Regions from separate parts of the Arthrobacter sp. NA-172 genome, predicted to be linked through region 2. Evidence: riboswitches for the same ligand, from Rfam matches in the RefSeq annotation. Region 2 holds a riboswitch; each other region holds the start of a gene.

What was found. Region 2 has a riboswitch for S-adenosylmethionine ahead of ACF0H6_RS10060 (DUF1737 domain-containing protein). Riboswitches for the same ligand answer to the same signal wherever they lie in the genome.
Region 1: another riboswitch for S-adenosylmethionine. It lies ahead of ACF0H6_RS04830 (aminotransferase class V-fold PLP-dependent enzyme); the one in region 2 lies ahead of ACF0H6_RS10060 (DUF1737 domain-containing protein).
Region 3: another riboswitch for S-adenosylmethionine. It lies ahead of ACF0H6_RS17455 (hypothetical protein); the one in region 2 lies ahead of ACF0H6_RS10060 (DUF1737 domain-containing protein).
Region 4: another riboswitch for S-adenosylmethionine. It lies ahead of ACF0H6_RS19390 (homoserine O-acetyltransferase); the one in region 2 lies ahead of ACF0H6_RS10060 (DUF1737 domain-containing protein).

The regions. Positions count from the first base shown of each region.
Region 1 covers NZ_JBINOT010000001.1:957,506-965,105, reverse strand. Annotated here, with positions in the region: gene ACF0H6_RS04850 (hypothetical protein) at 74-448, opposite strand; partial or broken gene ACF0H6_RS04845 (MFS transporter) at 523-1,975, shown strand; gene ACF0H6_RS04840 (metal-dependent transcriptional regulator) at 1,984-2,697, opposite strand; gene ACF0H6_RS04835 (class I SAM-dependent methyltransferase) at 2,727-3,503, opposite strand; gene ACF0H6_RS04830 (aminotransferase class V-fold PLP-dependent enzyme) at 3,556-4,968, opposite strand; SAM riboswitch class IV at 5,004-5,116, opposite strand; gene hisN (histidinol-phosphatase) at 5,278-6,090, opposite strand; gene rsgA (ribosome small subunit-dependent GTPase A) at 6,203-7,318, opposite strand; gene aroA (3-phosphoshikimate 1-carboxyvinyltransferase) at 7,321-7,600, opposite strand, start outside.
Region 2 covers NZ_JBINOT010000001.1:2,025,631-2,033,230, reverse strand. Annotated here, with positions in the region: gene ACF0H6_RS10080 (endonuclease domain-containing protein) at 1-147, opposite strand, end outside; gene ACF0H6_RS10075 (glutamate--cysteine ligase) at 368-1,636, shown strand; partial or broken gene ACF0H6_RS10070 (O-succinylhomoserine sulfhydrylase) at 1,633-2,842, opposite strand; gene ACF0H6_RS10065 (rhodanese-like domain-containing protein) at 2,843-3,262, opposite strand; gene ACF0H6_RS10060 (DUF1737 domain-containing protein) at 3,259-3,528, opposite strand; SAM riboswitch class IV at 3,542-3,654, opposite strand; gene ACF0H6_RS10055 (hypothetical protein) at 3,768-4,127, opposite strand; gene ACF0H6_RS10050 (hypothetical protein) at 4,393-4,770, shown strand; gene ACF0H6_RS10045 (DinB family protein) at 4,987-5,481, shown strand; partial or broken gene ACF0H6_RS10040 (aminodeoxychorismate lyase) at 5,509-6,452, opposite strand; gene cls (cardiolipin synthase) at 6,551-7,600, shown strand, end outside.
Region 3 covers NZ_JBINOT010000003.1:717,349-724,948, forward strand. Annotated here, with positions in the region: partial or broken gene ACF0H6_RS17425 (purine-cytosine permease family protein) at 1-240, shown strand, start outside; partial or broken gene ACF0H6_RS17430 (polysaccharide deacetylase) at 252-1,214, shown strand; gene ACF0H6_RS17435 (matrixin family metalloprotease) at 1,345-1,503, opposite strand; gene ACF0H6_RS17440 (peptidase M10A and M12B matrixin and adamalysin) at 1,490-2,278, opposite strand; gene ACF0H6_RS17445 (VIT1/CCC1 transporter family protein) at 2,326-3,471, opposite strand; gene ACF0H6_RS17450 (hypothetical protein) at 3,740-3,928, shown strand; gene ACF0H6_RS17455 (hypothetical protein) at 3,966-4,286, opposite strand; SAM riboswitch class IV at 4,301-4,421, opposite strand; partial or broken gene ACF0H6_RS17460 (sodium:solute symporter) at 4,538-6,072, opposite strand; gene ACF0H6_RS17465 (helix-turn-helix domain-containing protein) at 6,377-6,952, shown strand; gene ACF0H6_RS17470 (ammonium transporter) at 7,203-7,600, shown strand, end outside.
Region 4 covers NZ_JBINOT010000003.1:1,132,004-1,139,603, reverse strand. Annotated here, with positions in the region: gene ACF0H6_RS19415 (DMT family transporter) at 1-479, opposite strand, end outside; gene ACF0H6_RS19410 (RNA-binding S4 domain-containing protein) at 513-743, shown strand; gene ACF0H6_RS19405 (alpha/beta hydrolase) at 811-1,479, opposite strand; gene ACF0H6_RS19400 (SGNH/GDSL hydrolase family protein) at 1,548-2,390, shown strand; gene ACF0H6_RS19395 (hypothetical protein) at 2,449-2,925, shown strand; gene ACF0H6_RS19390 (homoserine O-acetyltransferase) at 2,927-4,048, opposite strand; SAM riboswitch class IV at 4,062-4,178, opposite strand; gene ACF0H6_RS19385 (S8 family peptidase) at 4,393-6,750, shown strand; gene ACF0H6_RS19380 (bifunctional o-acetylhomoserine/o-acetylserine sulfhydrylase) at 6,807-7,600, opposite strand, start outside.

The DNA.
Region 1 (7,600 bases), 1.1 Mb from region 2:
CTCCTTGTAAGTTACGCCTGTTTCAGGCGAAAGCAACCGTGCCCGCTGGGCGCCAATAAGAGGCCCAAAACGGCTAAGCCTTGGACGCAGGGACGTCCAATACGCCCACAAACCGGGAGCCGATTCCTTCGTATTCGCTGCGTACCTCACCGGGCAGGATCCCGGGAACCTCGCTGTTGCGGTGGTGGCCACAGAAGACGTAGGTGAACTCCGGCCACCATTTCTTGGGACGTGCCGCTTCGGTGTAACCGCAGACGACGCAGCTCAGGTGCACCCACACAGGACGCTTGCCGGTGCGATTGGCGCGTGACTGCACGAGCCACTGGGGTGGATTATCTTGCAGCTCGTTCAGCTCGGCTTGTGAAAGCCTGGAGGGGATGCCGTGGCGTTGGGCCATTTCCATCGGAATATCAAGGGCCAGGGCGGCGTCACGTCTGCTAATCACCATTCAACGATACGGGACTTTCGCGGTGGCAGGACCGGGCAGGAATCCGGGCGCCAACGGACAAGCAGGCGTAGGCTGTGCTCATGACCGACGCAGCGGCCCTGCTGCCAAGCACTCCGCTCCAAAAGCGGGTCCTTGTTGTGGCTATTGTGGCTTCCTTCATCGCCATTTTGGATGGCTTCGTGGTGAACCTGGCACTTCCGGCGATTGGCCGTGAGCTGGGCGGCGGACTGGTCATCCAGCAATGGGTGGTGGATGCCTACCTTTTGACCCTTGGGGCATTGATCCTGGTTGCAGGGTCCTTGTCCGACCATTTCGGCCGGGCACGCATCCTTGAATGGGGACTCGCCGGCTTCACCCTCACCTCCGTCTTGTGCGGACTCGCCTGGAACGGGGAGGTGCTGGTGGTATCGCGGGCCCTCCAAGGGATCGCCGGTGCCCTGCTTGTCCCGAGTTCGCTTGCCATGATCGTCACGTTCTTCTCCGGGCCCGCGCAATCCAAGGCAATCGGTCAATGGTCCGGATGGACCAGCGCTGCCGCCATCGTCGCCCCGCTCATCGGCGGCGCCTCCGTGGACTTGTTGTCCTGGCGGGTGATCTTCTTCATCAATGTGGTACCCGCCGTCGCCGTGTGGCCGATTCTCGCGGGGCTCCGCAAGTCCGATGCCGCCACGGACAGGAGCAAGAAGATCGACTACCTCGGCGCGTTTCCTGGCCATGGTGGGACTCGGTGGCCCGGTCTACGCTTTCATCGAACAAGGGCGCATGGGCTGGGGGAACATGGTGGTCTGGATGCCGCTCGCCCTTGGGGCCGTTGGACTGGTTCTCTTCCTGATCCACGAAGCCAGAACCCCGGAGCCGATGCTGCCCTTGCGGCTGTTCGGCATCCGCAATTTCGGTTGGGGAAACATCGCCACGCTGGCCATCTACGGCGCCCTGTCTCTGGGCTTCTTCGCCGTAGGAATCTACTTGCAGCAAGTGGGAGGGATGAAGGCCACCACTGCCGGCATCGCGTTGCTCCCCGCGACGGTCCTCCTGATGCTCACGGCCTCATTCTTCGGCGGACTGGCGGGCAAGTACGGTCCGCGGTGGTTCATGACGGCCGGTCCGTTCATTTGCGGGATCGGGTTCCTCATGACCTTGGCCGTCCAGGAGCCCTTGAATTACTGGACGCAGGTGCTGCCCGGGCAGATCGTCTTCGGGATCGGCCTCAGCGCCTTGGTGGCGCCCCTCACGGCGGCCATCCTCGGGGCGGTACCTACCGAAGAGGCAGGGATCGGTTCCGCAGTAAACAACGCCGTGGCGCGCATCGCAGGCTTGATCTGCATCGCCTTCGCCGGGCTCATCATCGGCCCGGTCTTCAGCCGCCAAGGTCTCATGAATGCCGTGGTGGTCACCGCGGTGCTGTTCTTCATCGGGGCGGCGGCTTCCGCCGTCGGGATCCGGAATCCGGTGTTGGGGGCCGCCGTGACGGAATCTTCGGAAGGCCCAGCCCCCGACGACGGCGGTGCGGCCGCCCAGCACGCCTGACAGTTTCGTCAGCGTTCCGCGAGGACGCAACCTTCGTGAGCTGCGTCCGTGGCCACCCATAGCGAAGAAGTTACTTCATCGGCGAGATCGTAATCGCGGCTGCCCGGGCCCTTGCCGATCCGGACCACCAGCGCACCGCCAAACGGCTTGCGGCCAATCACCTGGACACTGGCATCGAGGTCTATTTCCTCGGCAGCCAGGTAACGCAGCAGCTCCGGGTTGTCGTCGCTGATCCGGGTGATCTTCCCAGAGTGGCCGTCGTCGAGTTCGATCATCCGGTGCGCGTGGGGCAATGTCACCGAACCGTCCGCCGCCGGAATGGGATCGCCGTGCGGATCGCGTCCGGGATTGCCAAGCTTCGCTGCCATGCGATCGATGAAGGTGTCTGAGACCGCGTGCTCCAGCATCTCGGCCTCGTCATGGACTTCGTCCCAGCTGTAGCCCAATTCCCTGACAAGATACGTCTCGATCAGGCGGTGCCGGCGGACCATGCCCAGCGCAAGCCGGACTCCCTGAGGCGTCAGCGTGACTGCGCTGTACGGCTGGTGGTCCACGAGGCCCTGGCCCTTGAGTTTCCGGACCATTTCCGAGACGGAAGAGTTGGCGACGCCCAGCCGCTGCGCCAGCTGCGAGGACGTGATGGGTTTGTCCTGCCACTCCGTAAAGGAGTAGATGACCTTGACGTAGTCCTCGATCGAGGAGGAGGGCGCACTGGTCTTCACGGTCCCAAGCCTATCGTGAACCGGCGCGCTCAGACCTTCCGCGCCCGCCAGCTTTGCGTGAGATAGGGCAACGGGATAACCTCGCCCTCGGAATGGCCCAGGCGCTCGGAGAGATACCACTGCAGATTCCCCATGACCTTGGCCCGGGTAGCGTCATTGGCTCTCAGGTAGTAGCTTCGCGACTTCACCAATTCGAGAATGTCGGCCGGGGTCACGGGATCTTCCCAACGCGTCCGGTGGCTCTCTAGGCCCGCGAACTCGGGGCCAATCACGGGCCGGAAATCCGGTTTGTGGACATCGCCGGCATGCATGATGCGGGACAAGCGGTGAACCCAGGGCACGGAGGTATCCAATTGGTTCCAGATCAATCCGATCACCCCCTGGGGCCGGAGGATCCGGGCGATCTCGGTGCTGGCTGCGAGGGGATCGCACCAGTGCCAGGCTTGGGCAACGCTGACGACGTCGAATGCTGAGTCCGCCAGTCCCGTCGCTTCTGCCGTTCCCTCCAAAGAGACGACCTGCGGATACATCCTGCGGAGCTGGGTGAGCATGTCCGTGGAAGGGTCGACGGCGGACACGTTCAGTCCGCGTTCCACCAGGAGCGCCGTGAATTTTCCGGTGCCGGCACCGACGTCGGCCGCGTCCCGCGCCCCGCCCGGCAAGAACCAGTCTGCGGAATCCGGGGGGTAGCCGGGCCGGACGCGGTCATAGTGTTCGCCGCCGTCCTGGAAACTCTGGCCAAGCTCAAGGCGCCGTTCCTCGTAGAGCTTGGGGCCGGCTGAGGTGCCTGTGGATCGCGGGGCCACGCAGGGACTCCTTTAGGGTGATGATGAAAAATACCCTACGAATCTACCGCAATCAGTCGGTGCTGCAGGGGGCCGCGCCTGCGGTTCCCGGAGTGTTGGGTGCCCACTCCGGGTAGCTGCGGTGGTCGTTCGAAGGCACCCAACGGCCGGCATCCACGACGTAGTCCCAGCCCAGGCCATTGCTCTTGAGCGCCCTGATCCCTGTGATGAGCCGGGTGGCGTCCTCGAGCCGCGAGCCCACGCCGAAGCTGGCGCGCAGGGATCCGGACGGAAGGCCAAGGCGCTTGAGCAGCGGGTGTGCGCAAAAGCGTCCGTCGCGCAGGCCAATGCCGTGCTCGGCTGCAAGATAAGCCGCCACCAGGCCGGCGTCGTAACCCTGAAGGGAGAAGTTCACCACGCCAATGGTGTCCTGGGGATCGGTATCGCTGAAGATGTGGTGGACGGTCACGCCCTCGATCTCGTTGAGGCCCTCGACCAAATGCGTCCGGATGGCGGCTTCGTGTGCGTGCCATTGGTCGTGGTCGAGGCCGGCAATGACTTGGGTGGCCCGGGCGAGGGTGGCAGCACCGAGCACATTCGGCGAGCCGCCTTCGTGCCTGGCCGGTCCTGTCGCCCAACTGACGGAGTCCAGGCGTGCCTCGCGGACGGCTCCGCCTCCTGCCAGATGGGGAGTGCCGGCGTCGAGCCAATCAGAGCGGCCCACCAGTACACCTGCGCCAAAGGGCGCATAGAGCTTGTGCCCCGAGAAGACCAGGTAATCAACGTCCGCGGCGGCGACATCTATGCGGCGGTGCGGAGCGAGCTGTGCGGCGTCCACCACTATGCGCGCCCCGAATTCATGAGCCAGGGCCGCAAGGGCCGTGATGGGCAGGATCTCGCCGGTCACGTTCGAGGCGCCGGTGACTGCCAGAAGGCTGATGCCACCTTGGGAGAGGGCCGTTCGAACCTTGGCGATAGTCTCCGCCAAGGTTCCCGCTGCCACAATGCTGCGGTGCGGGACGCCTTGCCAAGGCAGCAGGTTGGCGTGGTGCTCGATGTCCAAGTACAGGACTTCGCCGGTGTGCCGGCCATCCTCTACGGGCAGGCAACCGGCCAGAAGGTTGAGGGAGTCGGTGGTGTTGCGGGTGAATATGACGGAATCGTCCGCCCGGCCGCCAACGAAATCACGGACGATGTTGCGGGCGTTCTCATAGACCGAGGTGCTGATCTGGGAGGCATAGCCTGCGCCGCGGTGGACGCTCGCGTAGTACGGGAGGATTTCGTTGAGATACGCCGAAACCACGGTCAGGGCAGGTGCTGATGCGCCGTAGTCAAGGTTGGCGTAGCGGACATGGCCGCCTTGGATCAGGGGGGCCTGAAGCTCGGCCCCGGTGACGGCGGCCAATGGACGCGACGCCGTGGCGTTGCTGCCCTGCGCGGCACGGGGAGCGCCAATAGCGGAAGAAGTAAACGTGGCTGTGCTCATGGGACCTCACTCAAGAGGGACCCCTGCGTGCAGGGGGTCCGCGCTTGCCGCATCCATTCCGGACCGGCCGGGTCGTCACCCGGGGCACCCCGCCGCGATGGAGGGTTGCCGGCCAGCAAACCGGGGTTTCGCGCTGGCACTCGTGACCTATAAAAAGAGTAGGACACCCACAAGGCCGGTTCCAATGTGACCGGCGATTGTTAAGCGGATTATTACGGTCAACGAAAAATGTGCCTTCCGCCGAATAAAAAGTGGCGGACGCCCCGAAAAGGGAGCGTCCGCCGTCGATTATTCAGTGATCAGGATTGTTCAGAGGAGATCGTCGAGCTCCGGGTTCAGCCGCTTGAGGACCTCGGAGTGCAGGATCGAGTTCGTGGCAACGGCATTTCCGCCAAAGGGACCATCCGCGCCTTCCAGCGAGGTGAAGCGTCCGCCGGCCTCCGTTACGATCGGCACCAAAGCGGCCATGTCATAGAGCTGGAGTTCCGGCTCGGCGGCGATGTCCACGGCGCCCTCGGCCACCAGGCAATAGGACCAGAAATCCCCGTAGGCGCGGCTACGCCAGACATCGTTCTCAAGGCCGAGGAAGTTGTCGAGCGAACCGTGCTGCTTCCATTCGGAAAGCTCGGAGTAGGAAAGTGATGCATCCTCGATGCGTGACACATTGGAGACCTTCAGGCGGGTGGCCGCGGCGAGCGACCGGCCCATGTAGGCCCCCGATCCCTTGGCCGCCCACCAGCGCTTGCCGAGAGCCGGAGCGCTGACGAGACCCACCACTACCTCGCCCTCGTCCACCAGGGCGATCAGCGTTGCCCAGACGGGAACTCCACGCACAAAGTTCTTGGTCCCGTCGATGGGATCAATGATCCAGCGCCGCGAGCCGTGCCCCGTGCTGCCGAATTCTTCTCCGAGAACGGCGTCGCGGGGACGGGAACGGGAGAGCTGCCCGCGGATTGCCTCCTCGGCCGCCCTGTCTGCATCGGTGACGGGGCTCAGGTCCGGTTTGGTCTCTACCTGAAGGTCCAGTGCCTTGAACCGGTCCATGGTCAGGGAATCGACGGAGTCGGCCAGGACATGGGCCAGCCGCAGGTCGTCGTTGTAGCTCGAATCGGGTTGGATCATGGTTCCAAACTATCGTCAATTTGCCGGTGAAACGGGGAGGTAGGACGGCAAGGGCCACGCCGTTGCTTCGCGCTGAGGATTAGTCGGCGCTGCTTTTTGCTAACGCCGCTTTTTAGTTGACGCTGCCTAGTTCCTTGGTTTCCTGGGCTTCCAGCCGCGGGTCTGCGCCAAGGAGCCTGCGCAACGACGCGAGGCGGGCGGGACCCGACTCTCCGGCATGCCCGTCGGCGACCCACGAATCCAGGCCGCAACGGACAGCGGTTGCGTCGTGTTTGCAGCCTCGCTCGCACACTTCCGTTCCCGGTTCCAGGTCCGGGAACGCATGGAGGATGCGGTCCGGGTTCACATGGGCGAGGCCGAAGGAGCGGATCCCGGGGGTGTCGATGATCCAGCTGCCGTCGGGGGCCTCGTTGAGTTTCAGGGCAAGGGCGGAGGATGAGGTGTGGCGGCCACGGCCCGTCACCGCGTTGACTCCGCCGGTGGCGCGCTCGGCACCGGTCAGGGCATTCACCATGGTGGATTTTCCGACGCCGGAGTGGCCCAGCAGCACTGTGACCTTGCCGTCGAGGTAGTCCCGCAGCTGTCCCACAGCATCCCCATCAAGCCGGGCGGACAGGCCGTCGTCGGAACGGGCGTCGATGCCGGAGGCGCCGGCATCCGCCGTGCGGCTGATGATGATCGGGAAGCCCAGGCTCACATAGTTGGCCAGAAGCTCTGTCGGATCCTTGACGTCCGCCTTGGTGACGAGCAGTAAAGGTTCGATCCCGGCGTCGTACGCTGCCACCAAAGCGCGGTCGATAAATCCGGTGCGGGGCTCCGGATTGGCGGCCGCAACCACCACCACGAGTTGATCGGCGTTCGCCACCACGGCCCGTTCGATGGGATCCGTGTCATCGGCGCTTCGTCGCAGGAGGGTCTTGCGCTCCTGGACTCGTACCAGCCGGGCGAGCGTGTCCGGCGCTCCGGACACATCACCAACAAGTGCCACGAAGTCTCCCGGAACCACGGGGGAGCGGCGGAGTTCACGGGCGCGCGCCGCAATGACTACGCGTTCGTTGTCTGAACCCTCGCCCACTACGGCGGTGTAGCGTCCGCGGTCCACCGTGATGATGCGCCCGATCACCGCGTCGTCGTGGCTGGGGCGGTCCTTGGTGCGGGGGCGTGAGCCCTTCTTGTTGGGCCGGATCCGGACATCGGATTCATCCCAGGAACGTGCGTCTCGAGCCATCGTCAGTTGCTTGTGTCCGTAGAACCGGTGTCTGAAGAAACGGCGCCTGGAGAAACGGCGCCTGGAGAAACGGCGCCTGCGGCTTGAGGCCCAGCAGCGAGCATCGCCGCCCAGATGAGCGGAAATTCGGGCATGGTCTTGGACGTCGTGGCTATGTCTTCAACCTGGACGCCCTCGACGGCGAGCCCAAGAATAGCGCCCGCCGTCGCCATGCGGTGATCGGCATAACTGCGGACGACGCCGGAATGCAGCGTTGCGGGCCGGATGACCAGCCCGTCGCTG
Region 2 (7,600 bases):
TGATGGGATGGCCCACACGCCTTTGCGTGGTTGGTGGCCGCCAGCGGAGGCCAGCTTGCGGATAGCCGAAGGCGCATAGCCGTTCGCGCGAAGCAGACCCACCCGGGCGACACCGCCCACCGAAGTCAGATATTCCAAGGCATCCATGGATCCAGCTAGCCACGGAATGACCCCTGAAGCGCCAAGGAATGTGGGCTATGTGGATGAATCGACCGAGATTCTGCTGGATCATCCCCGGGTTGGCGCTCCTGCAGGCCCGGAAAATGGGGGCACGCCTTTCAGATGGCATGAATGATCCAGCAGAATCCGTCGGGAACCCCCAGCCCGCCTCTGTCTACGCAAGGCCGCTATAGCGCACAATGGATCCGTGCGCACTTTTGGTGTGGAAGAGGAGTTGCTGATCGTCGATCCCGTGACCGGCGAGCCACTGGCCCTTGCCGACGCGCTCCTTTCGGGTGTGCCGCGGGAAGAACAAGCCCAAGACAGCCCCACCCTGAGCGCCCCCTCCAACGAAGCTTTCAGCCCTGAGGACATGGATGGCCCCGATACCGATACCGGCCTCAGCCACGAACTCAAGCTTGAGCAGATCGAGACCCAGACCCGGCCATGCCGCAGCTATGCTGAACTTTTGCACCAGATCCGCAGGGGACGGGGTCTCGCGAGCCACGCCGCGCGGCGCAACGGCGCAAGGATCGCGGCGTTGGCCACATCCCCCGTGGACACCGCAAGCCACACCACTCCGGATCCCCGGTACGCCATCATGCTCGAACGTTTCGGCATCACGGTCCACGAACAACTTACTTGCGGATTCCACGTCCACACATCAGTCGCGTCGCCCGAGGAAGGCGTGGTGGTCCTGGACCAAATCCGGGACAAGCTCGCGGTCCTCACAGCCATCAGCGCAAATTCCCCGTATTGGCGGGGGATGTCGACCGGTTTCGAGAGCTACCGGACCCAAGCGTGGAACCGCTGGCCGTCGTCGGGGCCGTATGCCGTCTTCGGTTCCTTGGGTTCGTATCGGAGCGTAGTCAAAAGGCTCATTGAAACGGGGGTGCTACTGGATGAAGGCATGGTCTACTTCGACGCGAGGCTGTCCCGGCACGTTCCCACTGTCGAGGTCCGGGTGGCCGATGTCTGCCTCCGGGCCGAGGACGCGGCGCTGATCGCGGTGTTGGTCAGGGCCCTGGTGGAGACTTCTGTCCGCGAATACCATGCCGGCATGGAGCCAGCGGTAGTGCCCACCGCACTCTTACGGATGGCGTCGTGGCAGGCCAGCAACTTTGGATTGCGCGGCGAGTTGCTGGACTTTGGCACCTTTCGGCCCGAGCCTGCGGCCGACGTCGTCTGGTCTCTGGTGGAGTATCTGCAGCCGGTCCTGGCTGAGCAGGGTGAATTCGACTTGGTGGAGGCCGGCATCTCGGCCATTCTGAACCGCGGCAACGGCGCGATCGAACAGCGCGCGGTCGCCGAGCGCTGGAGCGAGAGCAACGGTGACGCGCCCGACGCCGCCGGGCTCGCCGCCGTCGTCGAGCACGCCGTCCAGATCACCACGCGGTCCGAGAAGGACGAGAGCGACACCAAACCGCAACCCGTGCTCACCTGGGTGCGCCCGGATTGGCGGGCAGCGCAGAGCTAGACCTGCTTGAGGGCCCGCTCCAGGGCCCGGATCAGGTCGTCCACATCCTCCAGGGCCCACGGAAAGCCGAACGACGCCGTCGCTCAGGCCGATGGCCGCGCGGCCTTCCGGACCCATGGCCCGGTGCGTGGTGGTGGCGGGGTGGGTGATAAGGGACTTGGAGTCGCCGAGGTTGTTCGAGATGTCGATGACCGCGAGGCCGTCCAGCAGCGTGAAGGCAGCCTCTTTCGCCGAGCGCCCCTCAGAGGGGAGCAGCTCGAACGTCAGCACGGTGCCGCCGGCCTTCATCTGTTTCGCGGCGAGCTCGAACTGCGGGTGGGATTTCAGCAGCGGATACTTGACCCAGCTAATGGCTGGCTGTTCCTCGAGCCATTCGGCGATCCGTAGCGCGGATGTGGAGGAGTGGTTCACGCGCAGTGCCATGGTTTCGAGGCCCTTGGTGAGCACCCAGGCGTTGAACGCGGAGAGCGAGGGCCCGGTGTGCCGCATGAGCTGCTTGACGGGGCCGTCGATGAACTCCTTGGTGCCCAGGATTGCTCCGCCGATGACCCGGCCCTGACCATCAATGTGTTTGGTGCCCGAGTAGACGATCACGTCCGCGCCAAGATCGCCGCAACGCTGCAGCAGGGGCGTGGCGAAGACATTGTCGACGACGACCGTGGCGCCCGCAGCGTGGGCCAGCTCGCTGACCGCGGCGATGTCCACGATCTCCTGCATGGGGTTCGACGGCGATTCGAAGAAGACTGCCGTGGTCGGCACCGACAAGGCGGCGCGCCACTGCTCAAGATCCGGTCCGTCAACGAAGACCGTCTCGACGCCCCAGCGTGGCAGGATCTCGTTGAGGATGACGAAGCAGGAACCGAAGAGCGAACGGGCGGCAACCACCCGATCACCGGCGGCCAGCAGCGCACCCAAGGCGGTGAAGACTGCCGACATGCCCGACGCCGTCGCGAAGCACGCTTCGGTGCCTTCGAGCAGGCGGAGCCGTTCCTGGAAGGTGGCCACTGAGGGGTTGCCGTAGCGGGAGTAGACGAAGCGCTCGTCCTCGCCCGTGAAAGCTCGCTCGGCAGCTGCGGCGGACTCGTAGACGAAGCCGGAGTTCAGGAAGATCGGCTCTGCCGTTTCCTGGAAATTGGTGCGGTCAAGGCCGCCGCGGACTGCCTGGGTGTCAGGGCTCCAGCTGGCGGCGTCAGGATTGAAAGTCACTTAGATGTTCCCCAGGTTCGTCGGTAGTCCGCGGTTTTTCCAGCCGTTCACGGTGCGCTCCCCGTAGCGGTCGGGCTCGCCTTCGAAGCCCTCCAGGACGTTGTAGGCGGTGTAGCCGGCCTGCGTTGCGGCGATGGCCGCGGCAATGGAACGCTGGCCTGAGCGGCACAGGAAGACCAGCTCGATGCCATCCGCCTGTGGAGCCTGCTTTGTCAGCTCTTCGATGAAACGTGAGTTGGGGATTCCGCCAGCCAGGTTCCACTGGATGAAGAGGGGATCGTTTAGCTCGTTGTTCGCGGATGCGGTCGCCGGAATGCCGATGTGGGCCCACTCGGCTTCGGTGCGGACGTCCACCAGGATGGCGCCTTGCTCCAGCTTGGTCCAGGCGTCGTGCGGACTGAGGTCGCCTGCGTAGCTCACGCGTGGCCCTCGCCGTCGAACTCTTCATCCAGCTGGCTGTCCAGTTCATCAACTGCAGTCGCAACTGCAGCGTCCGCGCTGGCGATCGCGGCGGGCAGGACGATGGCCTGCGCCACAATCACCTCCGTGCCGTCGAAAGTGGCGGCCGGGCTGCCGTGCAGCACATAGCCCTCCGCGAGGGCAGTGGAGATCCGCTCGCAGAATTCCTGCGTGTCAGGGCCCGTGATGAGACGGTACGAGAGTTTTTCTTTAGTGGGTTCAGGCATTGCTGGTGCTCCTCAGTCACGCTTGCAGTTCGAAAATGTCGATACGCCGAGTAGTCACCTGAGGCACCCCGCCGGAGAGAGGGTTGCCGACCAGCAAGTCAGGGCTTTGCGCTGGTGCTCATTACTCAAGAAAAAAGTAACATCCACGACGGCGGCCTGCATCACCGGCCGTCGTCATGTTCCGTAACCGGGGCGGCAGCTTCGCCCGGGCACGGGATCCGTACGGTGCGTACTGGGGGCTAGGCCTCGGTTTCACTCGGTAGCGGTTCCAGGCTCGGCTGGATTTGGCGTGTCATCGCTTCCATCCCGGGTGTGGCTGTGGAAGGTGAATGATGGAACGTGGATCCCTGATGCCTTCGCATTTCGAGCAATTCGTGCACGGAAATCCCGGTGGCCGTGGCCAAAGCATGAAGCGAAAGACTGTTGTGATGAGCTAAGGCAAAGACCACCCCGGACAGGGCTTCGAAACCTTCTGTCTCGTAGATTTCCTGTACCAGGTTGGACATGCCATTCGCATCATCGATTGATCCGGCCGACGCGGCAGTTGCCATGGCTGTTAGCGACCATGCAGCTGAGTCGGGGCTGATGTAAATGCTCATGCCGATTACCCTACGGACTCAGGCCCCGTTGTGGAATGGGCGAGACGCTTTCTTAATAGCCTGATGCGCCGGCCCCAGAACCGGCGCATCAGACGTTCTCATCCGGCCAGCAGACCCAACCGCAACTAGTTAACTACTGCCGCCATGGCGACACAAGAGACTCAGGGGTCTCACCTGCCCCAACTCGCGGTCAGTTTGGAAGCTGACGGGCGCAGTTCCGGAGGCTACACTCGGATCCATGTTGGGTCGTGGGGGAACCAAAACTGTGGTGTTACTGACCGCGTTGCTGCTGGCCGCAAGTATGTCCGGTTGTGAATATACCGACGCCGGCGGTCCGGTTGCCGGGCCTGCGCGGAGTTCCCAGCCCCGGACCCCGTTGCCCACCAAGGACGAGGCGACGTTGGCGCTCGATGCCACCAACCTTGTTGCGGTAAAGAAGCTGCTCGGGACGGCCACCGGGGCAGTGCTCCTGGAGGACTCCGGCACCGCGTCAGGCTCAAGCAGCGGGATCAGAAAGTCTGCCATTGTGGAGACTGCCGGCTCGTACACCGTTTCGGCTTCTTGTATCGGCGCCTCGAATGCTCTCCTGGTCATCGGCCAGGTATCCGAGGACCGGCCTCGCACCGCAGGAGCTGACGATTGACTGTTCCGTTCCCTACGCCCGCGTCGTTGAGTTGCAGCCCGGATTCGTCGTGGTCCAGATCCTGGCGATGCGGGTCAATACAGGCCCCTCCACCGGGTCGGCAGGGGCAGCCGCGGCGAGGATCACGGCTGGTGGCCAATGAGCACACCGGTGATCAGCACAAAAGCCTGACTTCGGTGGATTGCCCCGGGGCGCCCTTCTTGGGATACTCCACGCATGACTTCTCTTCCCGTGGCGTCTGCCGAGGACGTCATTAACCAGCCCATCCGGACCCAATTCGAGGCGTTCCTCAACGAGCACCGGCGTTTGCTCCATGACAGTTTGAACGGCTTGACCGAGGAACAGGTGCGACGCTCGTTGGTGCCTTCCCGGACCACCTTGTTGGGTCTGGTGAAGCACGCCATCTTCGTCGAGAAAGTATGGTTCGACGAAGCGATCACCCGCCGGTCCCGTGCCGAGATCGGCATCCCTGCAACGCCGGACGAGTCGTTTATCCTCGACGACGAAGACACCATCGCCACAATCCAGCAGGCACACCGCGAGGCATGCGAGGCATCGCGACTTGCGGCCTCATCCTTGGGCCTCGACGACATGCTCAACGGGAACCGACGCGGTCCGCTTCCACTGCGCTGGGTCTACCTCCACATGCTTCGTGAGCTTGCCCAACACTGCGGGCACGCAGACATCCTGCGGGAGCAACTCACCGCGTAAGGTCGCCGCGTAAGGACGGGGAAGCGCCTACTCGATCCCCGCGAACAGCTCGTTAAGCTCGGCCGTGAGCTGCTTGCGCATTGCCGGGGTGCCGATCTCCTTGCCATCCACGTGATTGACCGGCGCGATGAGCCGGATGCTCGAGATCAGCCACACGGCGTCGGCGTCGAACAGGTCTTCCGGAACCAACGGGCCGTAGCCAAGCTCCCAACCGGCCGCCTTCGCCTTCGTGAACAAGGCGTCTTGGGAGGTGCCCGGCAGGATGCCGCTGTCCAGCTGCGGAGTAATGAGGCGCTTGATGGTCCGCACGGAGCCAGCGCCGTCGTCGAGCGTTTCAACATGCGCCAGCAAAACGGTGGACGTTGGCCCCTCCAGCGACGCGGCCGTCTGTGGAGGTGAAGATGGCGTCGTCGGCACCTTGCTTGCGCGCGTACCGCAGCGCGGCCATGTTCACAGCGTAGGAAAGCGTCTTGGCGCCGAGCAGCAACCACGGGGCGCGCTCGCCTGCCTCCGTGTCGAAGCCGCGGTCAAGGAGTACGACGTCGATGCCCGTCTCGCGCTGCCGGCGACTGCCCGCGGGTGACGGCGAAGCCTGGATCCAGCACGTCGGAGTCGAGGAGCCTTCCACGCCGCGGGTCACCAGGAGCTTGACCACTACTTCGTCCTCCGCCGCGCTTGGCGCCGGGAAGGAGTCGCGGAACTCGGTGATCGCGGTATCGATCGCACGGCGCCAGACGTCTTGCTCCGGAATGTTGAGGTCCAGCGCGCGGGCTGAGCTCCCAAGCCTGTTCAGGTGTGCCTGCACCTTCCGTGCCCGGCCCTCGACGGCGAGCAGCGACTCAAAGACGCCGTCACCTCGGGTGGCACCGAGGTCCGTGGCCATCAGCTGCGGCTGGCTGGAATCGGCGATACGGCCGTTTTCGAACGCTGGATCCAGCGAAAACAAGGATCGTCGAGGCAGGAAAAGTCATGCTTCCAGCTTAGTGCGGCCCACGGGACAAGCGGTCAGCTGCGGCGGGGCCGATAGGCTGTGCTGACTGTTAGTTCTTTGACCGCGGGGGTTTGCCGAGTGCTGTTTCCTTTTCAATTCGGGGTGGAGTGGGCCTGGCTCCTCAGCGCATGGGCCGTCGTCGAAATCATCCTGCGCATCGTTTTGCTGGGTGTCATCCCCGGAAATCGCCGTCCCACCACGGCCATGGCCTGGCTCCTCGCCGTCTTCCTCGTTCCATCCGTCGGTTTCGTCCTTTTCTTGCTGTTCGGCAATTTCCGCTTGTCCCGCCGCCGTCGTGAGCAGCAAGAGGAAGTCAACGAAAGGGTGCGTGCCGGCACTTCGGCGCTCATCGACGTCGTCAGCAAGTATTCGGGTCCCGAATGGGTGAAGTCTGCAGGCGAGCTGAACAAGCGCCTCGGCTCGCTGCCAATGGTGGACGGCAACTCCGTGGAACTGATCCCGGGTTACCAGGAATCGATCAAGGCCATGGCAGAGGCAGTCAGGGAAGCACAAAGCTTCGTCAACGCAGAGTTCTACATCATGAGCAGCGACTTCGTCACGGACGAGCTCCTCACCGAGTTGGAAAACGCGGCCGCCCGTGGAGTGAACGTCCGGCTCCTCTTCGACCACATCGGCACCCTGCGAATCCCTGGCTACCGAAGGCTCGTCCGAAGGCTCAAGCGCAGCCAGATCCAGTGGCGGCGTATGTTGCCTTTGTTGCCAATCCACGGTCAGTGGCGCCGCCCGGATTTGCGCAACCACCGGAAAATCCTGGTGATCGACGGCGAAATTGCCTTCACTGGATCCCAGAACCTGATTGAGCCCTCCTATAACAACCCGAAGCACCGCCGCGCGGGCCGCAAATGGGTGGAGCTCATGGCCCGCATGGAGGGGCCCATCGTGGCTACCCTCAACGTGGTCTTTGCCACCGATTGGCTCAGCGAAACCGACGAATCCCTCGAATACCAGCTGCGGGTCTCGCCCCAGGAGATCGCGGGCGGGATAACGGCACAAGTGGTCCCCAGCGGCCCGGGGTTTGTCACGGAAAACAACCTGCGGCTCTTCAACACGTTGATTTACTCGGCGCAGCACCGGATCTCGATCTGCAGCCCGTACTTCGTGCCGGAC
Region 3 (7,600 bases), on a different contig from region 2:
GTGGGCATTTTCGCAACCTGGTTGTTCATGTACGGCGTGCTGCCGATTATGCAAGGCCCCATCGCCACGGCCATGGGCGGGATTGATCTCTCGTGGCTCGCAGGTGGAATCGTGGCCGCCGCCGTCTACCGTGCGCTCGGCCCGCGTGTTCACGCCCGCTACCTTCTGGTGCCTTCGGTAGGGGCTGCGGCGTCGCAGCCGGTTGCGGAAGACGCCGTCGCCAATCTGGTCAACGACTGAAAGGAAACCCGATGACCACCAACGCTTTTCCTGACGAATCACACCCCATCAGCTGGCCAGAAGGCTTCAAGGCTGCGGCGTCGTTCACTTTCGACGTCGACGCCGAATCCTGCACCATCGCTCACGATCCCACGAGTACACGGCGCATGTCCCTCATGAGCCACCAGTCGTACGGGCCCAGTGTCGCTGTCCCGCGGCTTTTGAAAATTCTCGAACGCCAGGAAGATCCTGGGAACCTTCTTTATTCCGGGCTTCACGGCCGAGAGCTACCCCGACGTCGTGCGGCGGATCGTCGACGGCGGGCACGAAGTTGCCCACCACGGCTACCTGCACGAGCCCATGCAAGGAATCGACGCCGCCACCGAGGCCAGCTACATGGACCGCGGGCTCGAGGCCCTCGCCAAGGTGGCCGGGGTCCGGCCGGTCGGATACCGCGCACCGTGGTGGGAGCTGAACTGGCACTCGCCGGCGCTGCTCGCGGACCGCGGATTTCTCTACGATTCAAGCCTGCTCGACGGCGACGCCCCCTACCGCATGGCGGTTGCCCCGGGTGATTCGCGGGACACTGATTCGCGGGACATCGTGGAGATCCCGGTGGATTGGGCGCTGGACGACTGGGAACAATACGCGTTCTACCCGGGAGTGACAGGCAGCGGCGTGATCGAAAGTCCGGCCAAGGTCCTGGAGATGTGGACCCTGAAGCTGAGGCGCACCACGCTCAGGGGAGTTGCTTCGTCCTGACCAACCACCCGTTCATTTCGGGCCGTCCGTCCAAGGCGGTTGCCCTGGAGCAGCTGATCGAACGAGTCAAGGCCATGGACGGGATGTGGGTGACCACCCTCGAACGGATTGCGGAACACACCAAAGCCACAGTCAAAGAGGTCCACACCCACGCCCGGATCGAGATCCCGAGCCATCCTGGCGCCGGAGCCATCTTCAAGCCCGCCAGAGTGCGCGAACCCTCCCTCACCTAGGCCCGAATCCCGCCCTTCCCCCAGGAAGCATGTCCAGCCTTGGCCATGAGCAGTGGACATAGTGCTGATATGTCTAGTGTTTGAGCCCAGGGGTGGGCATGTCCCGTGGGGGAGGCAGGGGAGCGCCGGGCTACAGGTCGTCCCGGCATGGGGCCGAGGCCAGTTTGTACAGGCCGTTCAGGTCCCCGGCGGCCAAGCCGTCGGGTGCGCCGATTTCGGGGTACATGAGCTGGACCGGATCTTGCACATGGTCAAGGCCCACCACGTGGCTCAGTTCATGTTGGATCACCGCCGAGACGTACTTTGAACCTCCGGGGATGCCCAGCAGTTCGGTGATTTGCGGGGCATCCAGGTGCCAGGCTTCCCGTCACATAGCTCTTGGGCCCGGTACCGAAGCTGTACATGGTGCTTCCACCGGTGCCGATGACTGTTCCAGCCAATGCGGGCGCCGCCTCGGGGGTGGTCCATGAGATGAGCAGGGGTGCCCAACGGTCCCCGTAAAGCGCCGGTTGGTATGGCTTGCGCTTCTCGGAAGGGTTTTCGGTGCTTGTGCCGTCGTCGATGAATTTGAGGCCGGTGGCTGCGGCGATCTTGGCAATCGCATCATTGATGAGCCCGGCAGAACCGGCTGGGGCGAGGGCGGCGTTGACCACATAGTGCAATGGCCGGCACGGGGAGTAGCCCACGGGCGTGCCGTCTGCGTTGGTGGCCAGGAATTTGTAGGAGGCGCTGGCCTCAGCCGGCTTGGCGGGGGTGCCGAGCGGGTGACCGGCCTCCTCCAGTCCCAGCGGCGGGGTGTCCGGGGCACGGGCGGCTTTGCGCGCGGCCTGCCCGGACCCGGCGCTCTGCGTGGGAGCCGCGCCCTGGGCGGAGCTGGGGCTTGAAGGCCGGGCCGAGGAACCGGGGAGCAACGCGGTGATGCCGGGATCGCCGCGGAGGAAACCACTGATCAGCACGGCCACCGCGGCCACGACCGCCACCACCATCAGATTTCGGACCAAGGCCAGGACGGTGCTGGAACGCGGAGGCGGCGGACCGCCGTCGTTCCCGAAGTTAGAATGCAATTCTTCCCCCAAATCATTGATTCCCCGCGATGAGCGGTTCCTCGCTGTTATCCGATTGCAGCGCCGAACACGAGCCCCAGCCCGTAGGTTGCGGCGGCCGCGCCGAGGCCGATGGCGAGCTGCCGGAGGCCGCGGGTCAGCGGTGAAGTTCCGGACAACAAGCCGACGACGGCGCCCGTCGACAGAAGCGCGATGCCCACCAACGTACCGGCCACGGCAAGCGCTGCGAAGCCGGTCATGCCGAAGATAAACGGCAGGATGGGAACGATTGCTCCCGAAGCGAAGAAACAGAAGCTGGAAATGGCAGCGCCCCAGGCGGATCCGACAGCCTCGTGCTCGTTCACCGTCTCCTCCGCTTCAGGATGGAGCGAAAAGCTGGGATCGCAATCGCAACTGTAGAGGCCCATGCGTTCGGCCGCCCGGTGCTCGGCAGCCTCGTGGGACATGCCCCGGGCCAGGTAGACGAGGACCAATTCGTTGTGTTCGATGTCCAGGGACGGGGCCGCAGTCAGAGTGGCCTGGGTGGGGCGGGTGGCCTTCAGGAGCTCCAGTTGCGAGCGGACGGAGACGTATTCGCCGGCTCCCATGGACAGCGCGCCCGCCAACAGGCCGGCGACACCGCTGAACAGGACCACAGTGGCCGGGACGCCCGTGGCTGCCATGCCCATGACGAGCGAAAGGTTGCTGACCAGGCCATCGTTGGCCCCGAAGACGGCGGCGCGGAAGGTGCCGGACAGGCGGTTCCGGCCGCGGGTCGCCAGGCCCCGGACTACTTCTTCGTGAATTTGTTCGTCGGCCGCCATGGCACGCGTTGCGGCCGGATCCTTCGCGTAAGGGGAGCGGCCTTCGGCGCGTTGGGCGAGGGCCAGTACGAAAACCGAACCGAAGTTCCGGGCCAGGAATCCGAGCATCTGGCTGCGGATGGAGGCTGCCTTCGGCATACCTGCGTGTTCACCGAGGAGCTTGAGCCAGTGCGCCTCATGGCGGCCTTCGGCCTCTGCGAGGGCCAAAAGGATCTCGCGTTCTTCGCCGTCGCGGCGCTGGGCCAGTTGGCGATACACGGCGGCCTCGGCGCGTTCGTCGGCCAAGTACTGCCGCCAACGCTTGATGTCCGACGACGACGGGGGAGCCGTTTCGCTCCGTGTGTCCTCGAACGGGCTGTTTGGATGCGGGGATTTTGTGTGCGGGCGCACCGGGACTCCTGGGTTGCTGGGGCGGGCTTCATCGCCTCATTGCAGCTTCACTTTATCGCCATTTTCCGCGGTTTTTCGGCTGGCAATCCTTAGCGATAGTTTTAGGCGCACCTCAAACCGGCCACCCCGCCCGCTGGGTCTTGACCCTCGGATGGGGCAGTGCTGGGATGGATGGACAGGGTCCACGAATTGGCGGGGTAGCGTGGTGACCGGCTGCCTCATGTGCCTGTGCGATGGGCTCAGCGGCACGTCGAACGGAGGTTGCACCATGGACAGCACCGAGACCCACGCCCCCCACCCCGACCGTCCCACGGTCGAGACCGATCCCGCCTATGACTACAGCGAAGACCTGGAGGTGGACGAGGACTGGGAGGAGCAACCCGAGGTCCTCGACGACGACGAACGGGTAGTCCCGCTCGACGCCGAGGAGCGCCGTGAGGACGAAGAGATCGAATAGCTCCGACTCGCTGAACCGACTTGCTAAATCCCGGCGCCTAAAACGCGCTCAGGATGAAATGCCGCTCGACGCCCGCGCGGTGCCCGGTTGCCGCAACCGTGAGGGTGAGCTTTCGCGTCGCCGGGAACCAGCGCGCAGGCTGGACCGCTTTTGTCAGTGCTTGGGTAATAAGCCGCGGCTCGTGATGCCAATGGCGTTCCAGCCGGCCGTCCACCACGAACGTGATGGAGCCCCGCGAGAGGTCGACGCCGGGAATCACCCGGACGAACTCGTCAACCCGGCGGGGACGGGACAACAACGGGGTGCTGGAGCGGGTGGTGAGTTGGACTGTGGCGGTGGCGCCGTTTTCGAAAGGCATGGCCTTCTCCTGTGGAGTTGCTCTTGCCCGCTCGGTTGTCTCTGGTCCGGGGTCGGGCCGCTTCTTCATCCGAACCACCCGTGAACATGGGGTTGGCGTGTGGCAAGTCGGAGCTTGGCGCCACATCTCTTGAAGCTGTTCCTACATTACATGCAGACGCGGCGCCGCACCCCTCGAAGGAGAAGGTGCGGCGCCGTCGTCGTGATTACTATGCCGTCGTGATTAATTCGCAGTGACTAATTCCGTGAAGCTCAGTGGGTGGCCACCGGGTGGACATCCACGGGGAGATCCTCGGTGACCGCTCCGGCAACGCGGCGTTCCCAGGCCTCGCGGACCGCGGGCTCCGTGGGAGGCGTGAGCAAGGAGAGCACCACGTAGACCAGCAGCGACGCGCCAAGGCCGTAGTAGATGGGCTCGTTGGCGTAGACGCCGTCTTCGCTGGCGATAATCCCTGTTGCGTAGGCCACCAGCAAGCCCAGTGTCAGCACGGAGCCGACCGCCATGGACCACGCAGCGGCGATGCCCGTGCCGCGCTTCCAGACCAGGCTCACCCAGAATGGCGACCAGGAGGCCGCCCACCAGGATGTCGTACGCGATGGTCAAGGCAACAACAACGTCCTGCGCTGCCATGGAGATCAACACCGCCACAATGCCCAAGCCGAGGACCCAGTAGCGGTTGGCCTTGACGTCGTGCTCGGGGTTTTCGGAGTCGTTGGTGTTGATCGTCTTGCCGAACCAGCTGGCCACGAACGGAACCACGTCGGCGCGGGCCACCGTTGCTGCGGCAATGAGGGCTCCGGAAGCGGTGGACATCATCGCGGCGACTGCTGCGGCCATGACCAGGCCGCCGATGCCGATCGGCAGGATGTGGGTGGCCACCTCGGCGTAGACAACGTCCTTGCCCAGGGCCTTGACGTCGATGTTGGGCAGGGCAACGCGGGCGGCCAGGCCGATCAAAGCGCCGGCGACGCCGTAAAGGACGCAGTAGATGCCAGCGGTGGCGCCGCCCCAACGGGCCACCTTGGGAGTCTTGGCGGTGAAGACGCGCTGCCAGATGTCCTGGCCGATCAGCAGGCCAAGGGTGTACACCACGAAGTACGTGATGATGGTCTGGGCGCCGATCCCGTCCAGCTGGAAGAAGCTGGCGTCAACACGGGCACGGATGCCGTCGAAGCCGCCTGCGGCGTTGAGTGCGAACGGGAGCATCAGGAAGAAGATGCCGATTGTCTTGATGATGAACTGCACCTGGTCTGCGAGCGTGATGGACCACATGCCGCCGATCGTGGAGTAGATCAGGACGATGGCGCCACCGACGGCGATGGCGAGCCAGCGCTCCCAGCCGAACAGGACAACGAAGATGGTGGCGTAGGCGCCGGTGGACGTGGCGCACAGCATGAGGGTGTAGGCCAACATGACGATTCCGGAGGTCTGCGTGGCCCGCTGGCCGTAGCGCAGGCTCAGCATCTGGGAGACCGTGTAGATCTTCAGCCGCTGGATGGTGCCGGCGAAAAGCAGGCTCAGGAGGAGCACACCCGAACCGATGGCGACCACCAGCCACATGCCGGAGATGCCGAACTTGTAGCCGAGGCCGACGCCGCCAACCGTCGAGGCACCACCGAGGACGACGGCGGCCATGGTGCCGGTGTAGAGCATCGGACCCAGGCCGGCGGCCTGCCACCAGGAAGTCGCTGTTGTTCTTGGTGCGGGATTTGCCCCACCAGCCGAAGGCCAGCATGGCGAGCAAATACACCACCACGATCGCAATGTTGATGAACGAAGAGTCCACGGTTGGCTCCTGAGACTGACGCGCAGAGTTTCTGGGGAATTCCGACGCCTTCCCGCTCGGAATGCATGCGGGTCGCGGAAGATCTCTGCGCTGGTGATTGGGGAGAGGAGTCTGTGATGTGTGCCTCACAAACAACACTTGTTGCCTATGAGGATACGTAGTGATGCGAGTTACAGTCAAGACGCCGCCGTTCCCAGGACGCGCGACGCCAACACTTCAGGTGGTTTAAACGACGGCCATGCCGGCGATCCGGCTACTATTGCTGCAATGACAGGGCCGCAGCAACGGCCTGAAAGGTTCGTGAATGAAGGCTCTCCCCGTTGAACCGAGCAACGTACCCGTTGCCATCGGTTCGAGAATCCGTGCCGCCCGCCAATCGCAGCGGCTCACCATAGAACAGGTCGCTGACGCCACAGGCCTGACCAAAGGGTTTCTGAGCCGCGTCGAGCGGGACCTGACATCGCCGTCGGTCGCTTCCCTGGTGACGCTTTGCCAAGTCCTTTCGGTATCGATTGGCGATCTTTTTGCTGCCCCCGAAACCCACTTGACGCGGCGCGATGATGGTCCGCGGATTTCGCTCGGCGGGCAGGGGATCGTGGAGCGGCTCCTGACAGCCCGGTCCGAACGCCGTTTGCAGATTCTGCAGGCCACCATCGAGCCTCGCGGCCGGGGAGAAGCCGAACTTTACGCCGTTGACTGCGACGTCGATGTCCTGCACGTGGTGAAAGGGCGCATCAAGCTGATCCTCACCAACGAGGAGTATGAGCTCGAAGAGGGGGACACGCTCTCCTTCCCGGGCCGCGAACCCCACACGTGGGTCAACCCCACGGACGAGCCCGTTGAGGTGCTCTGGATCCTGGTGCCTGCAGCCAGCCGCTGACGCGATCCTCGCGACACGCCTCCCGTTACACGCCGGAAACCTGGCGGACTTCAGAAGTTAACGCACCGGTCTGCCGTGTTACGTGCCCGAAATGATTCGTGCCGAATGCCGAAACAGGGCGGCGGTACGTTCGAGTCAGGTTTACTCGTCAAGGTCGGTATCTCGCCAGATATCAGGACCTGTTCGTTTTAAAAAATGGTCTCGCCGTGCGGGCGCCATGGAGCGCCGTATATGCAGGAAGGCTCCCGAAATGAACTCAGCACTTTTTAGCGTAGGGCTGGATGTTAATCCCCAGACCCTGGATCCCGGCTCCACAGCCTGGATGCTCGCAGCTTCCGCCCTTGTACTTCTCATGACGCCCGGTTTGGCGTTCTTCTATGGCGGCCTCGTCCGCATGAAATCGGTCCTTAACATCATGATGATGAGCTTCGGCGCGATGGGCGTCGTTGCGGTGGTCTGGGCCCTGTGGGGCTACGGACTCGCGTTTGGCCCGGATACGCTCGGCGGCTTCATCGGAGACCCCTTCGCGAACTTCGGACTCAGTGGTCTGGCCAGCGTCATTGGCGGAAAAGCCCCCGGGCTGCCGGACATGGTGTTCATAGGCTTCCAGGCCACCTTCGCGATCATCACCGTTGCCCTCATCAGTGG
Region 4 (7,600 bases), on a different contig from region 2:
GTCAGGACACTGCCGAGGATCCGCAATCCTGTGATGGAGCGTTTGCCGCCGGGCCCGATCCCGAGCCGGTCCACCAGCAGCCCGCTGAGCGTCTGCCCGGTCACCGCGGCGACCGTGAACAGCGCCACCCCCAGAAGGCCAACGGTGAACGATTGGGCAAACACGAAAAGGGCGCCGATGCCACCGGCCAGGACATAGAACCGCGGGAAGCTCCGCTCCTTGAGGGCGGGCACAATCCGTCGCAAAGCAGCCCGGCCTTTCGGCAGCGCCAGGCCGATCGCGGCGATCAGTACCAGCCCGGTGGTGAAGCTCACGACGGCGGCCGCGATGCCGTCGTCGAGCGTGGCCCCCAGCGCACCGTTGATCCGGCCCTGAAGCGGAATCACGAGTCCAGTGGCCACGGCAAGCAACAGTCCGGTGAGCAAGGGCAACGGAGTACGGGAGGGATTTCCAGGCACGGGGCGGGACGACTGCGGCATTTTCACCACCTTACTTCAGGCATCATTGCTTGTATGAGCAACCCGGAATTCGAAGAGGTCCCCATCCGCGACGACATGATCCGTCTTGGCCAGCTCCTGAAGCTCGCCAATCTGGTGGAGGACGGCGTGGAAGCCACGGAACTCATCAAGAACGGCCTGGTCAAAGTCAACGGTGAGATCGACGATCGACGCGGCCGTCAACTCCATGTAGGCGACACCGTGACCGTCAACGGACAGACCGTGCGGGTCACCCAGGATTCCTAGCCAACGCGGGGTCACTTACGGCCCATTCTGAGGCACTTAATGGGCCGTAAGTGACCCCGCGTTGGCTTCAGACGGACTTGAGGACCTTGTGTTCCAGGAATTCGCCCACGTGGCCGATTTCCTGCTGGTTGATGCCGTGCCACATCCCCGTATAGAGCACCTTGGTGAGGTCCGTATGCTTTCGTACCCACTCCATGGTGAATTCGATCTTGTCCGGGGTAATGACAGGATCCTGCTGGTCCCGCCCCCAGAAGAACGGCACGGAACCGTCCAGTTCGGCGTCCCGGAAGCTCGGATCGGCATCGGCGTCGACCGCGAAGCCTGAGAGCCCGACGACGGCGTCAAAGTCCGCCGGCCGCTGGCGGAGCAACGATGTGGCCATGGCCATGCCCATGGAGAAGCCGAGGAGCGTCACCGAGCTGTGGTTGGCCTTGAGCGAATCCAACCAGGAGAACACATACTCCGCCGCGGCCTTGACGGCGTCGAGCGAGTAGTCGATGGACGCCGTGAGCGGGAACCACGTGAAGCCTGGCCCCGTGGCGATCGGCGCACGGAGCGAGGCGACAGCGAATTCCGCGGGCAGCAGGCCGGCAAGGCTGAAAAGGTCTTGCTCGTTGGACCCGTAACCGTGCAATAGCACCAGCAAGGGCTTTCCAGCCCGTTCCTCTTCTTCGTGGGACCACAACACGACGTGGTCGGGAAAGCCGGGAGCAGGAACGGAGGAAGCTTGACTCATGGGACTATTCTTACAGTTACCCACGGGTAACAAGGTACGGGCGCGTAGCTTGCACCAAGAGGCAGGACATGAACGTGATTGACGCTGGTTCCGCAGAGCAGCCAAGTTCGGATGGACCGATACATCCTTGGACCCGCTACGTCGCATTGGGTGATTCGTTTACGGAAGGCATCGGGGACCCCGAGCCCAACAGCCCCGGCGGCCATCGCGGCTGGGCAGACCGCGTGGCGGAGGAATTGAGCCGCGGGCACCGGGATTTCGCCTACGCCAACCTGGCCATCCGGGGCCGCCTGCTGCAGCAAATCCTGGACGAGCAGCTTGGTCCGTGCATGGACCTCAAGCCGGATCTCGTGAGCATCTCCGCAGGCGGCAACGACCTCATCCGTCCCGGTGGCGATCCCGATGTGCTTGCCGAGAAACTCGATTCCGCCGTCCAGACCTTGAGTTCCGAAGGCGCCACCGTTGTCCTGTTCAATGGCCCGGATACCTCGTCATCGGTACTCGGCCGGATCCGCGGGAAAGTAGCCATCTACAACGAGAACCTGCGCACCGTGGCCGCCCGTCACGATGCCGTGGTGGCGGATATGTGGTCCTTACGCCAGCTTTCCAACTCCCAGATGTGGGACGAAGACCGCCTTCATTTTTCGCCGCTTGGCCATCACACCATCGCCGCGATGGTCCTCGATTCACTCAACGTTCCGCATAGCCTCGAGCCGCTCTTCCCCAAGCCACTACCGCAGCGCAGTTGGCGCCAAGCACGGTCCAGCGACCTTGTCTGGGCACGGGCATATTTTGTCCCGTGGGTCATCCGCCGGGTCCGGCACCAATCCTCTGGCGACGGAATCTTGCCAAAACGCCCGACGCCGGGTCCCGTCTTCGGTCCGGCAGACACCATCCTGCCGCGGGGCTGACGGACCCGCCTCTCTCAGGGAGCGGGACTAAGCTGAAGGAGACAGGGAGGCCCGCACCATGAACAATCTGATCTTCTGGATCATCGTCTGCTCCTGGCTGATTCCCATGGGTATCCGCATGTACAACCGATCGCGCCAGCGCCAGATCAAAAACGGCGATGACGGGAACTACCCGGGAAACCCGCCAGGCCCATACAACCCAGGCCAATACCCGCCCGGACGCTACGATCCGAGGCCCTACGACCCGAGCCAGTACAGCGACCAGCACTCCCCCGGGCAACCGTATCCGCCGCAGAACTATCCCGCCCAGTCATACCCGCCGCAGCCTCCGGTAATCATCCCGGCTGAGCCTCAGCCTCCAGTGGCGACTCCCGCACCGCAGGCTGCCCCGCCGTCGTCGTCCGCTTCCCAGGCCGACGCCGCGCCCCATGGCTTCCGGGCGCGGAAGCTGGCTGAACTGGACCAGCAGTACAGCGACGGGAAAATCGCCATGGAGGAGTACATGAAGCTCCGTCAGGAGATCATGAACGGCTGATTCAGGCGAAAAAGGCCTCGCACAGTTGGGGGCCAAGCTGGCCGATCTCGGTGAGGAAACCGTCGTGCCCGATGGGCGCCTCGATCACGTGAACCGTCACCTCGCCGGGCAAAGCCTCGGCCAACTCTCGGGATTGTTCCGGAAAATAGAGCCGGTCCGAGTCCACTGCGGCCAGGAAGAACTTCGCCGTCACCACGGACAGCGCTTCCTTCAGCGTTCCCCGCCCGCGGGTGATGTCGTGGCTCATGAGGGCCTCTGTGATGGCGATGTAGCTGTTGGCGTCAAAGCGCTGAACCAGCTTGTTTCCCTGGTGGTCAAGATAGCTCTCCACTTGGTAGCGGCCCCGGCGGTCCAGCCGGGCAGCCTCGAGAGGGGCCTCGCTCCCCTGGGCGTTCCGGCCGAAGCGGAAGTCCAGTTCATCTGCGGATCGGTACGTGATGTGGGCAATCCGCCGGGCGAGCGCCAACCCGGCTTCAGGCGCCGCCTTCCCGTAGTAATCGCCGCCGTTGAAGTTCGCGTCCTGGCGGATGGCCAGCGTTTGGGCCTGGGCGAACGCAATCTGCTCGGCGGTACTGGACGGCCCGATCGAAATCGCGGCACATCGCTTCACGCGGTCCGGATAGATGACGGCCCACTCCAAGGCCCGCGCACCGCCCATGGACCCGCCCACCACCGTGTGCCAGCTGCGGATCCCCAGGGCGTCCGCGAGCCGCGCTTCGGCGACGGTACTGTCCCGCAACGTCACCAACGGGAAACGCGAACCCCACGGTTTGCCATCAGGCGCGCACGACGACGGCCCGGTACTTCCGTAGCAGCCCCCCACGATGTTGACGGAAACCACGAAATAGCGGTCCGTATCGATCGTTCCGCCGGGGCCAACGAGTTGCTCCCACCAGCCTTCTTCGTCGCTCTCGCCGCGGGCCACATGCGTGCTGCCCGTCAGGGCGTGTTCCACGAGGACGGCGTTGGAGGCATCAGCGTTGAGCTGCCCCCACGTCTCGTATGCAAGGACGACATCCGGGAGAAAACCTCCGGCCTCGAGGTCGATTCCACCGACGGAAGCATACTTGACGGTCCCGTCCTGGGTACCGGAAACGGGTACGGCTGTTGCAGCAATTGTCATTCGTTGACACCTCACATCGCGCTTGCCCGCCGCCAACAAAGCGAAGGGCCAGGGTCTTCACCCGGGGCACCCCACCGCGAAAGGAGGGTTGCCGGCCAGCAAGCCGGGGCTGTCACTGGCACTCATGACCTCATACCAAGAGTCTAGGAAAACCGGACCCCATCTGGCGAAGATTATGACATCTATGTGACACTTTGCCGCGGTTTGTTCGCGCAGCAGGGCTTCCGAAGACCGGTGGCCGAAGAGACGCATGATGCAGGTGTGACTGGATATAATTGGGCACAGCAGTCAGCACGTTCTCATGCATCCGCCGATGCGACGCGCCACAGGAAGAGATTCAGCTCTTGAAAAAGCCATTCGGCCTCGTGCCGGTAGCCCTGTTCTTGCTCATATCGGGTTTCAGCGTTGGAACCCCTCTCCCGGCCCACGCCGACGCTAGTCCGGCAGCGGGCGAGGACCGATACGTGGTCCACTACGCCGAAGGCACGGACGTTGCCGGCAAGACCGCGGAGCTGCGCTCGCAGGGAGTTGCGGTGGACAAGACGTTCACGCATGCCGTGAAGGCCGCAGTCGTCACGGCGACCCCCGCGAAGGCCGCTGCGTTGGCGAAATCGGGCCAGGTGGCGTCGGTCGAGCGGGACACCCCGGTTCGAACCTCAGACACCCAGCAGAACGCCCCGTGGGGTCTTGATCGAACGGACCAAAGGACTCTTCCGTTATCGGGAACCTACACGCCGCCCTCAAGCGGCGCGGGAGTTTCGATCTACGTAGTGGACAACGGGGTACTTGGCAGCCACCAGGACTTCGGCGGCAGGGTGACCGCCGGATGGAGCGCTTTCTCGGGCGAACCTGCCACCGCTCCTTGCTCCGATCCGGCAATCCAGGACGCTGGCCACGGGACGCATGTAGCTGGAATCGCAGCGGGAAGCACCTATGGAATGGCCAAAGCTGCAACGATTGTGCCTGTGCGCGTTCTCGCTTGCGATGGCACGGGATACGCCTCGGATGTCATAGCCGGCCTGGACTGGATGGTGCAACAACACCAGGCCGGCCAGCCCGCCGTCGCCAACCTCAGCCTCTCGGGCGCCGCAAACCAGAGCCTTGACGATGCAGTTCAAGGAGCCATCAATAACGGCATTTCCGTCACCCTGGCCGCGGGAAATTCGAGCACGGATGCCTGCACGCTGTCCCCCAGCCGGGTTCCGGCGGCCCTCACCGTGGCCGCCAGCGACGAATTCGACAACCAGGCTTCCTTCTCCAACTTTGGTTCCTGCGTAGACCTTTACGCGCCGGGTGTTCACATCACGTCCGACTGGGCCACGTCAAATACGGCGACGGCTGTCCTCAATGGCACCTCGATGGCCTCACCCCACGTGGCAGGAGCTGCCGCGATGCTCCTCGCCCTGCATCCATCGTGGAGCCCCGCGCAGGTCTCGGCGACGTTGACTGTCGGCGCAACAGCCGGAATAGTCCAGTCGACCGGAAACTGTATGCCCAACCGGCTGCTTTACGTCAGCGCGTCGCTCTTCTCTCCCTCACAAGACCCTTTGGGCGGTTTTGCGGCCACCACCCCTTGCAGGCAGCTTGACACACGGGACGGGACCGGAGGGGTCAAGGGACCGGTCGCCCCCGGACAAACCATCAGCGTCAAGGTTGCCGGACGCGGCGCCCTCCCGGCCACCGGTGTTTCCGCGGTGGCGATGAACATCACGGTGGCCAACCCGACGTCGAACGGCTTCATCACCGCGTACGCAGGCGGAACCAATCGACCAGCGACGTCTAACCTGAATTTTGCTCCCGGGCAGATCGTTCCGAATTTCGCGATCACGCCGGTGGGGTCCGACGGAACGATTTCCTTCACGAATAGCTCCAACGGCACGGTCCAACTCATCGCCGACGTCACCGGTTACTACCTCACCCCCGGCGCATCACCCGCCCCCGGAGCTTTTTCCGCCCAGGCGCCGTTCAGGCAACTGGATACCCGCGACGGCACTGGCGGGGTCGGCGGCCCTGTTGCGCCCGGTCACACCATCACGGTCCGTGTCACCGGGAGGGGTGGTGTTCCCTCTTCTGGTGTTTCCGCCGTCGCGATGAACATCACGGTGGCCAATCCGTCGTCGTTTGGCTTCATCACCGCCTACGCGGGCGGGACTCCGCGGCCGAACGCCTCGAACGTGAACTACGCGACGGGACAGATCGTCCCGAACTTCGCCATTACGCCGGTCGCTCCCGACGGGACCATTTCATTCACGAACACCTCCGACGGAACCGTCCAGATCATTGCCGATACCTCGGGCTATTACCTTGCGGGCACACCGTCAACGGCCGGGGCGTTCTCCGCCCAGGCACCGTTCAGGCAACTGGATACCCGTGACGGAACCGGCGGGGTCGGCGGCCCTGTTGCGCCGGGGCAGACCATCAACGTGAAGGTCACGGGGCGCGGCGGCATCCCGGCTTCGGGTGTTTCCGCGGTGGCGATGAACATCACGGTCGCCAACCCCTCCTCGTTCGGCTTTATCACCGCGTACGCCGGGGGAACCCCGCAACCGGGCACCTCAAACGTAAATTACGCGAACGGGCAGATCATCCCCAACTTCGCCATCACCCCGGTGGCCGCCAACGGAACGATCTCCTTCACCAACAACTCCAACGGCACTGTGCAGCTCATCGCGGACACCTCCGGCTACTTCCTCGCCGGTTAACCGTCAGGAGGCGCCCTTGGCCATCAAGGGCGCCTCCTGACTACTGCTTGAGGGTCCTAGGAACTCTTGGCCGCCCGGAATCCTGACTCGAGGTCCGCGAGGATGTCGTCGATGTGTTCTATCCCGACAGACAGGCGCACCAGCCCGGGAGTTACCCCTGCCACGAGTTGCTGTTCAGGCGTCAACTGGCTGTGCGTGGTGGACGCGGGATGGATGACCAAGGACCGGACGTCCCCAATGTTTGCCACATGGGAGTGCAGTTCCAGGGCGTCCACGAAGCGTTTGCCGGCGTCGATCCCGCCACTGATGTTGAACGACACGACCGCCCCGGTGCCCTTGGGGCCGTACTTCCGGCCGCGCTCGAACCACGGGCTGGAAGGCAGGCCCGCATACGCGACGGATTCGACGTCGTCCCGGGCTTCGAGCCAATGCGCCACTTTGGTGGCGTTCTCCACGTGACGCTCCACCCGCAGGCTCAGCGTCTCGATTCCTTGGGAGATCAGGAAAGCGTTGAACGGGGAAACAGCAGAGCCGAGGTCACGCAGGAGCTGAACCCTGGCCTTGAGGATGTAGGAAAGGTTGGCGCCGAGGGCACCGTCCTTGCCCAGGTCGCGGGCATAGACCAGGCCGTTGTAGCTGGGGTCCGGGGTGTTGAAGTTCGGGAAGCGCCCGGGGTCCTTGCTGAAATCGAAGTTGCCGGAGTCCACGATTACCCCTGCAATGGCGGACCCATGGCCGCCCAGGTACTTGGTTGCCGAGTGCACCACGATGTCGGCGCCCCACTCAATGGGGCGGATCAGGTATGGCGTCGCCAGGGTGTTGTCGACGACGAGCGGGACTCCGGCCTCGT